3 regions of the Mesorhizobium waitakense genome follow, and region 2 is predicted to be linked to each of the others. Evidence: riboswitches for the same ligand, from Rfam matches in the RefSeq annotation. Region 2 holds a riboswitch; each other region holds the start of a gene.
What was found. A riboswitch is a leader RNA that binds a small molecule or an ion and turns the genes downstream of it on or off. The one in region 2 is predicted to bind thiamine pyrophosphate.
Positions count from the first base shown of each region.

Region 1: another riboswitch for thiamine pyrophosphate. It lies ahead of thiB (thiamine ABC transporter substrate binding subunit); the one in region 2 lies ahead of AC07FD_RS25750 (YkoF family thiamine/hydroxymethylpyrimidine-binding protein).
Region 3: another riboswitch for thiamine pyrophosphate. It lies ahead of thiC (phosphomethylpyrimidine synthase ThiC); the one in region 2 lies ahead of AC07FD_RS25750 (YkoF family thiamine/hydroxymethylpyrimidine-binding protein).

Region 1 covers NZ_JBWKME010000215.1:77,770-82,851, forward strand. Annotated here, with positions in the region: gene thiP (thiamine/thiamine pyrophosphate ABC transporter permease) at 1-1,022, opposite strand, end outside; gene thiB (thiamine ABC transporter substrate binding subunit) at 1,280-2,278, opposite strand; TPP riboswitch at 2,322-2,436, opposite strand; gene AC07FD_RS38470 (thiamine diphosphokinase) at 2,525-3,169, shown strand; gene AC07FD_RS38475 (ABC-F family ATP-binding cassette domain-containing protein) at 3,171-4,991, shown strand.
Region 2 covers NZ_JBWKME010000122.1:4,222-9,303, forward strand. Annotated here, with positions in the region: gene AC07FD_RS25735 (ABC transporter substrate-binding protein) at 1-99, opposite strand, end outside; gene AC07FD_RS25740 (ABC transporter ATP-binding protein) at 92-871, opposite strand; gene AC07FD_RS25745 (ABC transporter permease) at 868-1,623, opposite strand; gene AC07FD_RS25750 (YkoF family thiamine/hydroxymethylpyrimidine-binding protein) at 1,723-2,331, opposite strand; TPP riboswitch at 2,322-2,435, opposite strand; gene AC07FD_RS25755 (LysR family transcriptional regulator) at 2,540-3,460, opposite strand; gene AC07FD_RS25760 (SDR family oxidoreductase) at 3,606-4,343, shown strand; gene AC07FD_RS25765 (nucleotidyltransferase family protein) at 4,528-5,082, shown strand, end outside.
Region 3 covers NZ_JBWKME010000037.1:18,258-23,339, reverse strand. Annotated here, with positions in the region: gene AC07FD_RS09670 (helix-turn-helix domain-containing protein) at 1-408, opposite strand, end outside; partial or broken gene AC07FD_RS09665 (hypothetical protein) at 526-996, opposite strand; gene AC07FD_RS09660 (DUF982 domain-containing protein) at 1,269-1,511, shown strand; partial or broken gene AC07FD_RS09655 (3-oxoacyl-[acyl-carrier-protein] synthase III C-terminal domain-containing protein) at 1,867-2,120, shown strand; TPP riboswitch at 2,216-2,332, shown strand; gene thiC (phosphomethylpyrimidine synthase ThiC) at 2,437-4,260, shown strand; gene thiO (glycine oxidase ThiO) at 4,257-5,082, shown strand, end outside.

The DNA.
Region 1 (5,082 bases), on a different contig from region 2:
AGGAAGGCGAGCACCGCACTGGTCAGCGTCGCCTGCCGCACGACGGCCTCGCCGGCCAGGCGGCCGAGATCGGCGCCAAGCCCGGCCATCACCGTGGCCGCCATCGGTCCGACGACAAACAGCAGCGCCAACACGATGAGCACGACGTTCAGCAAGGTTTCGGTCCCATTGACGGAGAGGTAGCGGCGCGGCGCCACCGGCAGGTTGGTGTCGCCGACCACATTGGCGCCAAGCCGCGTCAGCGCCAGCACGACGACAAACGTCAAGGCGATCTGCAGCAAGGTCAGCGTGACGGCCCGCGCGGGATCGAAATCGAAGCGCAGCGCCTGGTAGATGCCGACCTCCAGCGTCGTCGCGGCCGGCCCGCCGCCGAGCGTCAGCACGATCGTGAAGGATGTGATGCAGAGCATGAACACAAGCCCGGCGACACCCGGCAACGCCGCACGCAGCGTTGGCCATTCGATCAACCGGAACGCCGGCCGCGCGCCCATGCCGAGCTGGCTGGCCAACCGCCACTGATCGGCGGGAATGGTCTGCAATGCCTCGAGGAACAGCCGCACGCTGAGCGGCAGGTTGAAGAAGACATGCGCGACGAGGATGCCCGACAGGCCATAGATGCCCGGCCAACTCCCACCGCCGATTACCGCGAACACGCCGGCGAAATAGCCGGCGCGGCCATAGAGAGCGAGAATGCCGAGTGCCGCGACGATGGCCGGCAGCGCCAATGGTACGGCGAACAGCTGCAGGATGAAGGCGCGGCCAGGGAAGCGCGGATGCCGCGACAGCGCGCGCGCCACCAACAGCGCCGGCCCGACCGAAAGCAGCGTCGAGAGCGCCGCTTGCAAGAGCGTGAAGCGAACGACGCGCAGCAGATAAGGATCGAAGGCTGCCCAAGCGCCAGAGAAGTCGTGAGCGCCTTCGAAAAGCAGCCCGGCAAACGCGCCGCCGATCAGCAGCGCGAGGGCGGCGAGCGCGATGATGCCGGCGGTGATGCGGGGGTCAGCTGGATGGCGCGTGGGCATGTCGCGCTACCCAACGCTGTCATGGGTGTCAATTGATTGAAATGCTTGGCTAAGGTCTAGTTCCCGCCCACCCCCCTCTGTCCTACCGGACATCTCCCCCGCAAGGGGGGAGATTGCTCGTTTCGCCACCCAGGCCAAATTCCAAAATGGCAGGAATGAGCGAGGCGACAGAGCTGCCGATCTCCCTCCTTGCGGGGGAGATGGCCGGCAGGCCAGAGGGGGGTGACTTGGCACAAACATATGGCGAAGCTTGAATCCTACTTGCTCATCGCCGCCAGCCATTCATCGACCCAGGCCTTGCGGTTGGCGGCGACCTCCTCGGGGCTGAACAGCAAGGTCTTGGTCGGCTTGACCAATTTGTCGAAGGCCGGGTTGAGCGGCTTGTCGGTCTTACCGGCCGGGAACATCCAGTTGGTCTCGGGGATGGCATCCTGGAATTTCGGCCCGGTCATGAAGGCCAGGAACTTTTCCGCCAGCGGGTTTTTCGCCCCTGTCGTGGTGATGCCGGCAACCTCGATCTGCAGATATTCGCCCTCTTCGAACGACGCTGCCTGGTAGCGCTCGGTGTTCTCGGCGACCATGTGATAGGCCGGCGACGTCGTGTAGGACAGCACCATCGGCGCCTCGCCCTTGGTGAACAGGCCATAGGCCTCGCTCCAGCCCGGCGTCACGGTCAGCACTTTCGACTTGAGCTTGGCCCAGGCTTCCGGCGCCTTGTCGCCATAGACCGACTTGACCCACAACAGCAGGCCGAGACCCGGGGTCGAGGTGCGCGGATCCTGGATGACGATCTTGTCGTCGGCGCTGCCTTCGACCAGGTCCTTCAGGCTCTTCGGCGGGCTCTTCAGCTTTTCAGTGTCGTAGACGACGGCGAAATAGCCATAGTCGAAAGGAACGAAAGTATCGTCGCTCCAGCCGCCCGGCACATTGACGCCGGACACCGCGCCATGCGGCGCAAACAGCCCCGTGGCCTTGGCATCGGCGGTGAGATTGGTGTCGAGGCCAAGCACGATGTCGGCCTTGGTCGATGGCCCTTCCAGCCTGACGCGGTTGAGCAGCGCGACGCCATCGGCGACAGAGACGAACTCGACATCGCAGCCGCACTCGGCTTCGAATTCCTTCTTCACCACGGGACCTGGACCCCAGTCGGCGGTGAAACTCTCATAGGTGTAGACGGTGAGCTTGTCCTTGGCCAAGGCAGGTCCGGACAGGACCATGACCATCGCTGTGGCAAGGGAGTAGAAAAGCGTGCGCATCGGCGCCTCCTTCGTTCGAATTGAAAGGAATTGAGGCGCCGGACTGTCCGAAACGTCTAATCCCTCCGCCGGTACAAACCGGATCAGGTTCAGCGGGTTGGCGAGATTGCCTCTCAGCCGGTCCGCGAAGATCGCGTCCGGCACCCCGTTAGAGCGTTTCGAGACATAGGCCGGGCCGATCCCTCACGCAAGTGGCAGTTTGCCGGCCTTCCGTTTCCCGTGCCGGGCTGGTAAGGGCCACACGATATGAGCACATTCACCATCCTGCTTGGCGGCGATCTCATCCGCACGCCACGGCTCGACCACCAGGTCGAAGGCTCCCGCGTCATCGCCGCCGACGCCGGCATCGGCCATGCGCCGCTGCTGGGCCTTGTCCCGGAACTGTGGGTGGGTGATTTCGATTCCGTGCCGGCCAACCTGCCGGACGACCTCGCCGCCGTGCCCCGTCGGACCTTTCCGGCGGAGAAGGACCAGACGGATGGCGAACTGGCGGTCGCCGCCGCACTGGAGCGCGGCGCGACCAGCCTGATGCTCGCCGGCGCTTTCGGCGGCAAGCGCGCCGACCACGCCTTCCTGCATCTGGCGCTTGCCCTGCGGCTGGCCGAAGCCGGAACAGAGATAGTTTTGACCAGTGGCGCGCAGGAAGGCGTTCCACTGCTGCACGGGAAAGCCGGCTTCGACTATGCCGACGGCACGTTGTTTTCGGTGCTTGGCTTTTCCGATCTTTCCGGCCTGACCGTCACCGGCGCCAAATGGCCGCTCGACCGCGTCAGGGTCGCGTTCGGCTCCTCATTGACCATCTCCAACGAGGTCAAGGGCCGCCTCGAAATCACACTCGGCCAGGGCCGCGCGCTGTTGCTCGCCCACCCTTATCCACTACCTGAAAGCTGATATGGCCCCGCCCCTTCTCAATCTCGACGGGATAAAACTGACCTTCGGTGGCACGCCGCTGCTCGATGGCGCCGCCTTGACCGCCTCGGCCGGCGACAAGATCGCGCTGGTCGGCCGCAACGGGTCTGGCAAGTCGACGCTGCTGAAGATCGCCGCCGGCCTGATCGAGCCACAGGACGGCGAGGTATTCCGGCAGCCTTCGGCGACAATCCGCTATTTGCCGCAGATGCCCGACATGGAGGGTTTTGCGACGGTGCGCGCCTATGTCGAGGCCGGGCTCGGACCTGCCGACGATCCATACCGCGCCAGCTATCTCATGGAGCATCTCGGCCTGTCGGGCGAGGAGCGGCCGAACGATCTTTCCGGCGGTGAGGCCAGGCGCGCGGCACTCGCCCGCGTCATGGCGCCGGAGCCCGATATTCTGCTGCTTGATGAGCCGACCAACCATCTCGATCTCTCGGTGATCGAATGGCTGGAAGAAGAGCTCGTCCGCACCTCCTCGGCGCTCGTCGTCATCTCCCACGACCGCCGTTTCCTCGAGCGCGTATCGCGCGCCACCGTCTGGCTCGACCGCGGCCAGACCCGCAGGCTGGACAAGGGCTTTGGCCATTTCGAGGAATGGCGCGACCTCGTGCTGGAGGAGGAAGAGCGCGAACAGCACAAGCTCGGCCGCCAGATCGTGCGCGAGGAGCACTGGCTGCGCTACGGCGTGACGGCACGGCGCAAGCGCAACATGCGCCGCCTTGGCGAATTGCAGACCATGCGCCAGCGTTTTCGTGGCCATCGCGGCGCCGAAGGCTCGGCAACCATGGTGGCGAGCGACGCCGCCGAATCCGGCAAGCTGGTGATCGAGGCGAAAAACATCGAGAAGAGCTTCGGCGACCTCACCGTGGTTAAGGCATTCTCGACCCGCATCCAGCGCGGCGATCGCGTCGGCCTCGTCGGGCCGAACGGCGCCGGCAAGACGACGCTGCTGAAGATGCTGACCGGTGAGTTGAAGCCCGACGCCGGGTCGGTGCGGCTCGGCACCAATCTGGAGATCGCCACGCTCGACCAGAAGCGCGAAGCGGTCGATCCGCAAGAGACGCTGGCGCAATATCTCACCGACGGACGCGGCGAGAACCTCGTCATCAATGGCGAGCAGCGCCATGTCGTCTCCTACATGAAGGATTTCCTGTTCAAGGCCGAGCAGGCACGCACGCCTGTCCGCGAGCTCTCCGGCGGCGAACGGGCGCGGCTCTTGCTGGCGCGCGTGCTGGCGCGGCCGGCAAACCTTCTGGTGCTTGATGAGCCGACCAACGATCTCGACATGGAAACGCTGGAACTGCTGCAGGAACTGGTTGCCGGCTTTGCCGGCACCGTCATCCTGGTCAGCCACGACCGCGATTTCCTCGACCGCACCGTGACCAGCATCATTGCGCCGGACGGCGGCGGGCGCTGGATCGAATATGCCGGCGGCTATTCGGACATGCTGGCGCAGCGCGGCGGCACCAGGCTAGACGACCGCAAGGCGCGGACGAAAACCGAAGCCGGCGAAGCCCCGGTCGCGACCAAGAATGAAGCCGCCGCGCCAAAGGGGCCGGCGAAGAAACTGTCGTTCAAGCAGAAATTCGCGCTGGAATCCCTTCCCAAGAAAATCGAGGCTGTGATGGCGTCGATCTCGAGGCTTGAGAACAACATTGCCGATCCGGCCTATTACGAGCGCGATCCGGCCTCGTTCCAGAAGACCATCGCCGCCCTCGACAAGGAGCGCGCGACGCTGGCCGCATTGGAGGAAGAGTGGCTGGAACTGGAGATGCTGCGCGAGGAGATGGAAGGGTGAGGAGCGTTCGGCCGCAGGCCGATCAATCGACAACGATTTGTCGATTGAAGTGACGAACGCCCGGAGCCAGAGCGAAGGGCCGGATTGCCCC
Region 2 (5,082 bases):
CGCAGCCGATTGTGCTTGGGCACGGCCAGCTCCGGCCACCAGCGGAAGACCGGAGACAAGGGTGAGCAACAAGGCCTGCCGGCGCGTCAAGTCAGTCATGGTCGTGTCCTTTGGATGAGTGCGGGTTGGGCTCGGGGTTGAGCAGGATGTCGAGTATCTCGGCCTCGATTGCGCTTGTCTGCAACGCGTCAGCGCCGCCAAGGCTGCGCGGGCGCGGCAGCGGCACCTTGATTTCGCGGACGATGCAGGCCGGACGCGCCGACAGCACATAGATGCGGTCGGACAGGAAGACGGCTTCGCGCACATCGTGGGTGATCAACAGTGCCGTCCAGCGATGGCGCCGCCACATCTGCTCGAGCCAGCGCTGCATGGCGGTGCGGGTCAGTGCATCGAGCGCGCCGAACGGTTCATCGAGCAAAAGCATGTCGCGCTCCTGCACCACGGTGCGCAACAGCGCCGCGCGCTGGCGCATGCCGCCCGAAAGCTGCGCCGGAAAATGCCGTTCGAAGCCGGCAAGCCCGAACTCGGCAAACAGCGGCGCAACGCGCGCCCGCGCCGCCTTGCGCCTGATGCCTTGCACTTCGAGCCCAAGCGTCGTGTTGTCGAGGATGCGTCGCCACGGCATCAGCGCGTGACGCTGCGGCATAAAGGCGAAATGCCTGCCGTGGTCGTCGAGCGGCGTGCCGTCGAAGAACATCTCGCCCTCGCCGTGCTGCGCGCCGGTCAGAAGCTGGAACAGCGTCGACTTGCCGGCGCCCGACGGCCCGAGCATGGAGACGAATTCACCGGCGCCGACGCTGAGCGAAATGTCGGCGAGCACGTCGAGCCGGCCAAATGCCTTGCGCACATGCCGCAGTTCGAGCCGGCTCATCGCCACGGCCCCGTCCCGGCGGGGTGCTGGCCGGCGGCCCGTTCCCAGGGCATGGCAAGGCGCTGCAGGAACACCGTCAGCCCAAACAGAGTGAGCGTGAGCGCGGCGCTGACACCGACGGCGGCCAGCACCAGATCGGGGCGGAAATTGTTCTTGGCGTTGAGCATGTAGATGCCCAGCCCCTTCGCGGCACCGGCATATTCGGCGAAGATGGCGCCGACCACGGCATAGGTGATGGAGATCCTCAGGCCGGCGAAGAAATAGGGCAGCGCCGAGGGCAGTCGCGCCAACAAGAAGACGCGCCAGCGCCCTGCCCCCATGGCGCGCAGCATCTGCCCGATCTCGGCCTCCGTCGCCTCGTAGCCCTGCACCAGCGCCACCAGCATCGGAAAGAAGGTGACCAGCGCCACCAGCATGATCTTGGGCATCAACCCGAAGCCGAACCACAGCACCACCAGCGGCGCGATCGCCACCAGCGGCAAGGTCTGGCTGACGATGAAGACGGGAAACAGCGCACGCCGCAGCGGCCGGAAGAAGTCGACCAGCATCGACAGCGCAAAGGCCGCGCTGAGCGAAAAGGCAAAGCCGATCAGCGTGGCCCGGATGGTCGGAATGGCATTGTCGACCAGCGCTTCGCGATTGAGCATCGCCTGCTCGAACACACGCGAAGGCGCCGGCAGTGTCGTCGACTTGATGCCGGAATAAGTGGCATAGAGCTCCCAAGCCAGCAGCAGCAACCCGACCGAAATCATGGCCGGTGCTGCCTTGACAAGAAGGCTCGCGATCGGGCTCGAAGCGGCTGATAATGAGACCACGGGCATAACCTTTGACGGGGTCGCGAATGCGGCCGCTCAGCTGGCCGACGGGCTGTTCGCCGAGACCGTGACGTCGAGGGTTACGTGGCCGGCGCCTGGCCCGAAGCGGCAGAAGGCTTCGTCCAGCGCCGAAAAGATCGCGCCGGCATCCCCGCGCAATTTCGTGCAGAAATGCTTCGAGCGCTCATAGACGCCGGACTGCTTGAGAAAATCGATGCAGCCGTAGATCTCTTCCATGTGGTCGTCGGTGCCCATCACATAGAGCGAGAACTGCGCTGCCGCCGGCTGGCCGGTCAAAGCCGCGCCACGCACCGCGGCGATTGCCGCATCCTTGCGCGGGCCGAGGGGGCCGACAGGCCCACCAAGCGCATCGGAACGGCAGATCGGATCATCCGGCTCGCCAGGGCAGCCGCGCGAGATGGTGGCTGACAACACGCAATGTTTGCCGCTGCGTGCCGCCGCCACGAACAGGTCTCGCATCGCCGGAAACAGCACTTCGGGCGGCCCGACCAGCAAGGTCGAGATGTCGTCGGTCTCGATCCTGAGCCGATCGCGGTAGGGGTCGAGCCCATCCAGCGCGCCAAGGATGACGCCGACGAAATCGTCGGCCATGGGATATAGGGAAATCTGTGCGCCTGAAAACATCGCCCGCCTCGCTCCGCTGGTATTACCCAGATCAGCTTCTAGGGTCTGTGGGCTTGCCGCCCCCGTCTCAGCCCCGACCGTACGGAGCACCCCTGTGGATGCGCGGGTTAAAGCACCATTCGAGTTGAAGCGAAAGTCGTTTTTTTGGTGTGCTCCTCCAAAAGCATTGCGCCAGGCCTGCGAAACCGGACCGTCGAGCGACAAACTTTCAACCAACAGGCGTTGTCTGGCGCCCGGTATGCGCATGGCGCAGGAAATCGACGAAGGCCCGTACGGTTGGTGCTGTATGACGCTGCTTCTGATAGCAGAGGAACCAACCGGGAAAGGCCGCGCACCAATCATCCAGCAGCGACACCAGCTTGCCGGCATCGATCAACGGGCGCACGAGGTCTTCAGCCCAAAAGGCGATGCCGACGCCCTGCACGGCGGCGGCAATCGCCATGTCGCGGCTGGAGACGACAAGCGGACCATTGACGACGACCGAGAACCATTCGCCGCCTCTGGCGAATTCCCATGCGTAGGGCCCGGCACTGCCCGGTCGGCGCCAATTGATACAGCGGTGCTGGAGCAGATCGGCCGGTGCCGACGGCGATCCGCAACGGGCGAGATAGTCCGGCGAGGCCACGGCGAGTTGGCGCTGCGTGCCGCCAAGCGCCACCGCAACCATGTCAGCTTCGAGAAATTCGCCGAGCCTGGCGCTGACATCATAGCCGGCCTCGACAATATCGACGGCGGCATCGTCGATCGTCACATCGAGCACGATGTCCGGCCATGCCTCATGAAAACGGCCAAGCAACGGCTCCAGATAGGTGGCGGCGGCAACGCTGGGCATATGGACGCGCAAGACGCCGGCCGGTGTGTCGCGCAAGGCCGTCGCATCGCCGACCGCCGCCTCCATCTCGGCCATAGCCGGCGCGAAGCGCGCATGCAGGCGCGCGCCGGCTTCGGTCAAGGAGAGGCTGCGGGTCGTGCGGTCGAGCAGGCGCAGGCCAAGCCGCGTTTCGAGCTGACGGATCGTCTGGCTGAGCGTCGACGCTGAAATCCGCAGATCTTCAGCGGCACGGGCGAAGCTGCCATGCGCCACGACAGCGGCAAAGGCTTTCAGCTCGGCATAGTCGCTACCTCGCATTATGCCAGATTCTCCAATGAGTATGATGGCATCCTATCGCATTTTCGGTATGGCGTCTGCTGCCTAGCTTGAGGACATGCCTCGAACGGCTGCAATCATCGGCATCGAGCACACTTGAATTTCCCTCTGAGCAGGAGCAACGAACATGCAGAAACTCAACGGAAAAATCGCCTTGGTGACCGGCGCCTCCTCGGGCATTGGCGCGGCAACCGCGCTGGCGCTGGCGGAGCAAGGTGCTGTCGTCGCCATCGCGGCGCGACGTCGGCAGCGCCTCGACGACCTGGCCGCACGCATCCGCGACAACGGCGGCGAGGCCTTGGCCATCGAGACCGACATCACCGACGAGGCGCAGGCCACAGCCATGGTCCGGCGCGTGCTGGAAAGCCATGGCCGGCTGGACCTGCTGTTCAATGTTGCCGGTGTCGGCGTCGCCGCACCCTTCCAGAACACCACCACCCGCGAATACCGGGAGATGGTCGACCTCAACATTCTGGGTCTGCTCTACACGATCAACGCGGCGCTGCCGTCAATGAAACCGCAGGGATCAGGCCACATCGTCATCGTTTCGTCGGGCACCGGCCGCTACATCCATCCATCCGTGGTCTATTCCGGTACCAAGCATGCGGCCAGCGCCATGGCGGAATCACTGCGCCGCGAAATCAGCAAGGACGGCATCCGCGTCACGGTGATCGAGCCGGGCGCGGTCAGGACCGAGTTCACCGCCAATATGCGCGACGATGTTCGGCTGGCTGTCGAGCAAAGGTTGGGCGACATGGAGCAACTGGAGAGCGAGGACATCGCCGCCGCCATGCTCTTCGCGGTCTCGCAGCCACCAAGGGTCAACGTTAATATCCTGACCCTCTATCCGACACAGCAGGCTTGATAACCCGCCGCAGCCCGTTCCCCGCCGCAATGGATTGCTCCATGGCGTATGAGCGTGGCGCCAGTCCGACAGTTATAAGATTTTCGCAATTTTCTTATAACTCGCTTGAAATGCGGAGCAAAAGCGCGCAGCTATAAGGGAACCGCAAATTTCTTATAACCTAGAGACATTGGTCGAACGCACGATGAAATCGATCGACATCGCTTATCGCACCTTGTTCGCTGAACTCGTGCAACGAAGCCTGGACGCGTCGTTCCAAACCGACTTCTCGACAGCGGGCAATTTCGTGCGAGTCCCCGTAAAAGGCCGCGACTACTGGTATTTTGAGGAGACTCGGCCGAAGACAACAAGACGATATGTCGGCCCGGCCAACGATCCCGAGATCGCAAAACGCGTCGCCGCCTTCAGGGAAATCAAAAGCGACCTGAAGAGCCGTCGCAAGCTTGTATCGACGCTTGTCCGCGAAGCTGGGTTGATGGAGCCGGAGAAATTTACCGGTGATATCGTTGAAGCCCTTGGCAAGGCCGGGTTTTTCCGCCTGCGAGGCGTACTGGTCGGCACCGTCGCGTTCCAAACCTACGCCGGATATCTAGGCGTAAGGCTGCCGGGGGTGGCGCTGCAAACAGGCGATGCCGACTTTGCTCAATTTCACTCGGTTTCCGTCGAAGTGAACGACAGTCTGCCGCCGATCATGGATGTGCTGCGCGATATCGATCCTTCGTTTCGCGAAATTCCACAC
Region 3 (5,082 bases), on a different contig from region 2:
AAGGCCCCAAAAATCACGGAGGCCGGCTGCAGCACTTTGAGGTGTGTCTTCTCGCATATCGGGCACAGCAGAGACGGGCAGATCAAACTCTGTATCCAACCAGTCAGACATCAAGAACGCAATTGCCCCTGCGGCAATCGCCCCGTCTCGCTGGCGGGCCGTCATTTTGCTCATCGATCGGAAGCTGACCCCCTCTTCGCGCGGAATGTCCAGATCATCCGACAGAAAAAAGGAAAGGGGAAATCCCAAAGTGCGAGCAAGCTTCTTGGCAACATCCTCGCTCGGAAGATACTCCCCCGCTTCATAGCCCGTGACCGTACGTGGTTCGATACCAGTCTTTGCAGCGAGTTCTTTCATCGTCAGGCCGGCCCGCTTACGAGCCACGGTAAGCCGCGATCTATTAAACATTATGCCGCCTTGCGCTTCACCGGCACATCAATCTCGACGTCTTCGATCGGGTCTTCGACCGGCACTCCACCGTCCACACCCGGCAACGGAATGAAGATGCGCTCTCCCCAGTCAGTTATAATCCGGGCCGGTGACGGCGCGAAGCTCGCTGCGCCCGTCTTTTGCCTCCAAGGTTTTCACAAGCTCGCGATGGGACAGCAGGCCGTGCTGCAGATTGATGGCAGCCAGCGGCGCTGGAAGCTGGCGCAGATAGGTGGCCGGCGCGCCGACCAGGCTGGCGAGTTGGCCAAAACTCCAATGCGTGGGTGCAACAGGGGCATGCGCATCGGGCAGCATTAGCCACAGGCGCTCCCGATCGTCGCGGCTGGCGTCGACGCGGATCAGTTCGCTTTCGACGAGGCGGGTCTTGATGCGTTCGGTTCGCCATTTCACCGAATTATGGAGATCGGTGAGAGAAAGGTAGCGCTCGTCGGCCGGCCGATTGAACCACTCCGACGACACGCGACCGATACGCTGGCCGCGGCTGACGTCGACCTTGTAACCGGCACGCGCGTTACGGACGGGCGTGTGAAATTCCATTTGTGTCATGGTTGCTGCTCCGCGGCGGACGCCGGGAGCCTCTCTCCCGGACCTTCACCCGCCGCTGCAGGCCCGCCCGCCCTCTACCTCTGCCGGCATCCCCGCCCGCCGCCAGAAGCGCCGGCATTGCAGCAGAGTTTGCGCCAGGTGGCTGGCGCACGAAGTGTGAAGGCCGGCAAGGTCTGCTGGCCCTATTCGGCCCTCGGCAATACATGTATGAAACGAGCCGACGTCATGGCAGGCGCAGACCGCACCAAGCTCGGTATTGAGGGTGTAATTGGATGTCGAGCAGGTTCGTCCGACCCGTGGTGGTGCAAGTTGGCCGACATGACCGTGAGCGCGTCATTTTCGATGTGAACGACGCGGCCACGATTCTGCTCCGGAGCTTCCATGATCAGACGAAGAAGCGGAAACTGGCTATGGATGCATGCCTTCAGGTTCTGCGTGGCGAAGCCCACCCGCTGGTTGCCAGACGGGCTTTCGTTGTGGCGGCGTTAGAAGCGAAAATTCTGCGCAGTGATTGAGTTCCAAGACTATAATAGCCTCAATTACTTCAAAACCCCCGCAAGAGCAGTAACGCAGACAAATAGATCGAACGAACGCTTACTCTTGTAGCCGCGATACATAGCTGCGTATCGAGTGCTGCGCTCGTCGCGCAAGATTGATTCGTTGGATCATCCGCCAAGCTCAGGTTTGTGGCGGAGGTCTTTCCGGTTGGTGGAACGCAACCCTGTCGTCGCCGCCCAGAAGGGCCGCACTGCTTCTCCGGCACGCCGTCGGCGCTGCCCCCCTTTGCGGATCTTCACGACGAGGGGCTCGCCGTCGATGACCTGCATGAGGGCCTCTGGAGTTGTCGAAGAAGAAGCCGCCTTCACGCACAAGCCGCAGGACATCGACCGCTTCGTGCCGCACCAGGCCAATGCCCGCATTTTTGATGCCGTAGGGAAAACCTTGGCATTGCCGATTGTGCTGTCGTCAAGACGATCGCCGAATACGGCAATTCTTCCGCGGCGACGATCCCGCTGTCGCTGTCACTGGCCAACCAGACGAAGCCATTTCGGCCTGGCGAAAAAGTTCTTCTGGCTTCGGCGGGAGCGGGCTTGAGCGGCGGCGCTGCCGTCGTCGGAATATAGCCGAGCGGTGGGCGCCCACAGGACAAACTGTCCGAGTGAGATGGATGGCCGGTCGACAGGCGCTTGACAAAGCGGCGCCGGCTCGTTCAATTCGAGGCATTCACCAGGGGGGTCCCGACAAGGGGCTGAGATACTGCTGGCTTTCGCAGCGCAGTGACCCGTTGAACCTGATCCAGTTCATACTGGCGTAGGGACGGTGCAAGCGCTTTGCGGGAGTTTATGCCCGAAGACCTGTCTCGAGCAGGTCGGCCAAAGCGTTTTTCATCCTTCCGGCACAGAACTGGGTCTCCAATGCAAATGAGCAAAGGAGCCTCAAATGAATGCCTTGACCCCAGCGGTTTCCACGGGACCGCTGCCTGCCTCACGAAAAATCCACAAATCCGGCGTCCTCCATCCACAGATCAGGGTGCCGATGCGCGAAATCTCAGTCCATCCGACGGCGGGTGAACCGCCCGTGACGGTCTACGATCCATCTGGCCCATATACCGATGTGACGGTCGAGACGAGCATCGAGAAAGGCCTGGCGCGGCTTCGGCACGAATGGATCGCAGCGCGAGGCGATGTCGAAGCTTATGACGGCCGCCATGTCAGGCCGGAAGACAACGGCTTCGCCGTGGGCGAGCGTCTGACGCCGGAATTCCTCGTTCGCAACCGCCCGTTCAAGGGCAAGGCCGGCAAGGCGGTGACCCAGCTTGCCTATGCCCGCGCCGGCATCATCACGCCCGAAATGGAGTTCGTCGCCATCCGCGAGAACCTTGGCCGCGAGATCCTGCACGGCAAGCTGCAACGCGACGGCGAAGCCTTCGGCGCGGAGCTTCCCGATTTCGTCACGCCGGAATTCGTGCGCGACGAGGTGGCGCGCGGGCGCGCGATCATCCCCGCCAACATCAATCATCCCGAGAGCGAGCCGATGATCATCGGCCGCAATTTCCTGGTGAAGATCAATGCCAATATCGGCAATTCCGCCGTCACCTCCTCGATGGCCGAGGAAGTCGAAAAGATGGTCTGGGCGATCCGCTGGGGCGCCGATACGGTGATGGACCTGTCGACCGGCCGAAACATCCACAACATCCGCGAATGGATCGTGCGCAATTCGCCGGTGCCGATCGGCACCGTGCCGCTCTATCAGGCACTCGAAAAGGTCGGCGGCATCGCCGAGGACCTGACTTGGGAAGTCTATCGCGACACCCTGATCGAGCAGGCCGAGCAAGGCGTCGACTATTTCACCATCCATGCTGGCGTGAGGCTGCATTACATCCCGCTCACGGTGGAGCGGGTTACCGGCATCGTCAGCCGAGGCGGCTCGATCATGGCGAAGTGGTGCCTGCACCATCACAAGGAGAGCTTCCTCTACGAGCATTTCGAGGAGATCTGCGACATCTGCCGCGCCTATGACGTTTCGTTCTCGCTCGGCGATGGACTTCGCCCCGGTTCGATCGCCGACGCCAACGACGCCGCGCAATTCGCCGAACTGGAAACGCTTGGCGAACTGACGAAGATCGCATGGGCGAAGGATTGCCAGGTGATGATCGAAGGGCCTGGCCACGTCCCCATGCACAAGATCAAGCAGAACATGGACAAGCAGCTCGCAATCTGCGGTGAAGCGCCCTTCTATACGCTCGGGCCGCTGACGACGGACATAGCGCCGGGCTACGACCACATCACGTCGGGCATCGGTGCCGCGATGATCGGCTGGTTCGGCACCGCGATGCTCTGTTACGTGACGCCGAAGGAGCATCTTGGGCTGCCGGACCGCAACGACGTCAAGACCGGCGTGATCACCTACAAGATAGCCGCGCACGCCGCCGACCTCGCCAAGGGCCACCCGGCGGCGAAAGTCAGGGATGATGCCCTTTCCCGCGCACGCTTCGAGTTCCGCTGGGAGGATCAGTTCAACCTGTCGCTCGATCCCGAAACGGCGCGCTCCTTCCACGACCAGACTTTGCCAAAGGAGGCGCACAAACTGGCGCACTTCTGCTCGATGTGCGGGCCGAAATTCTGCTCCATGCGCATCTCCCACGACATTCGTGCCGAAGCGCAGAAGGAAGGAATGGCGGCGATGGCGGAAAAATATCGCGATGGCGGCAATCTCTACATGCCGGTGAGCGACAGCGCGCCCAAAGGACCAGGGCCGTCATGAGGGTTCTGGTAAAAGGGGCCGGCGTTGCCGGCCTCACCGCAGCCTTCGAACTCGCCGCTCGCGGCGCAGCGGTCACCGTCGCCGAAATCGGGTCGGGTCTCGGCGGCAATGCATCATGGTTCGCCGGCGGCATGCTGGCGCCGTGGTGCGAGCGCGAAAGCGCCGAGCAGCCGGTGCTGGATCTCGGACGCGGCGCCGCCGACTGGTGGGAGGCGGTGCTGCCTGGTCAGGTGACGCAGGCCGGAACACTGGTTGTGGCGCCGCCGCGTGACAGCGGCGAGCTGGACCGCTTCGCCGGCCGCACCTCGGGCCATCGCTGGCTCGATGAAGCGGAAATCGCGCGGCTGGAGCCCGATCTCGCCGGGCGTTTCCGGCGTGGGCTGTTCTTCCCCGGCGAGGCGCATCTCGACCCGCGCCGGGCGATGGCGGCGCTTCACGACAAGCTTGTCGCGATGGGTGTCGACATCAGCTTCGCCACGGACGCGCGGCAGCTTCCCGGGTTCGAGCACGAGATCGACTGCACGGGAATGGCGGCGGACGACGGAAGGCTGCGCGGCGTGCGCGGCGAGATGATGATCCTGCACACGCCTGATATCGCGCTATCGCGCCCCGTGCGGCTGCTTCATCCGCGCTTTCCGCTATACACGGTACCGCGCGCCAACCATCGTTTCATGATCGGCGCGACGATGATCGAGAGCGACGGCGCTGGACCGGTCACGGTCCGCTCTATGATGGAGCTTCTGGGCACGGCCTGCGCGCTCCATCCAGCCTTCGGCGAGGCCGGTATCGTCGAGACCGGCGTCGGTGTTCGCCCGGCCTTCT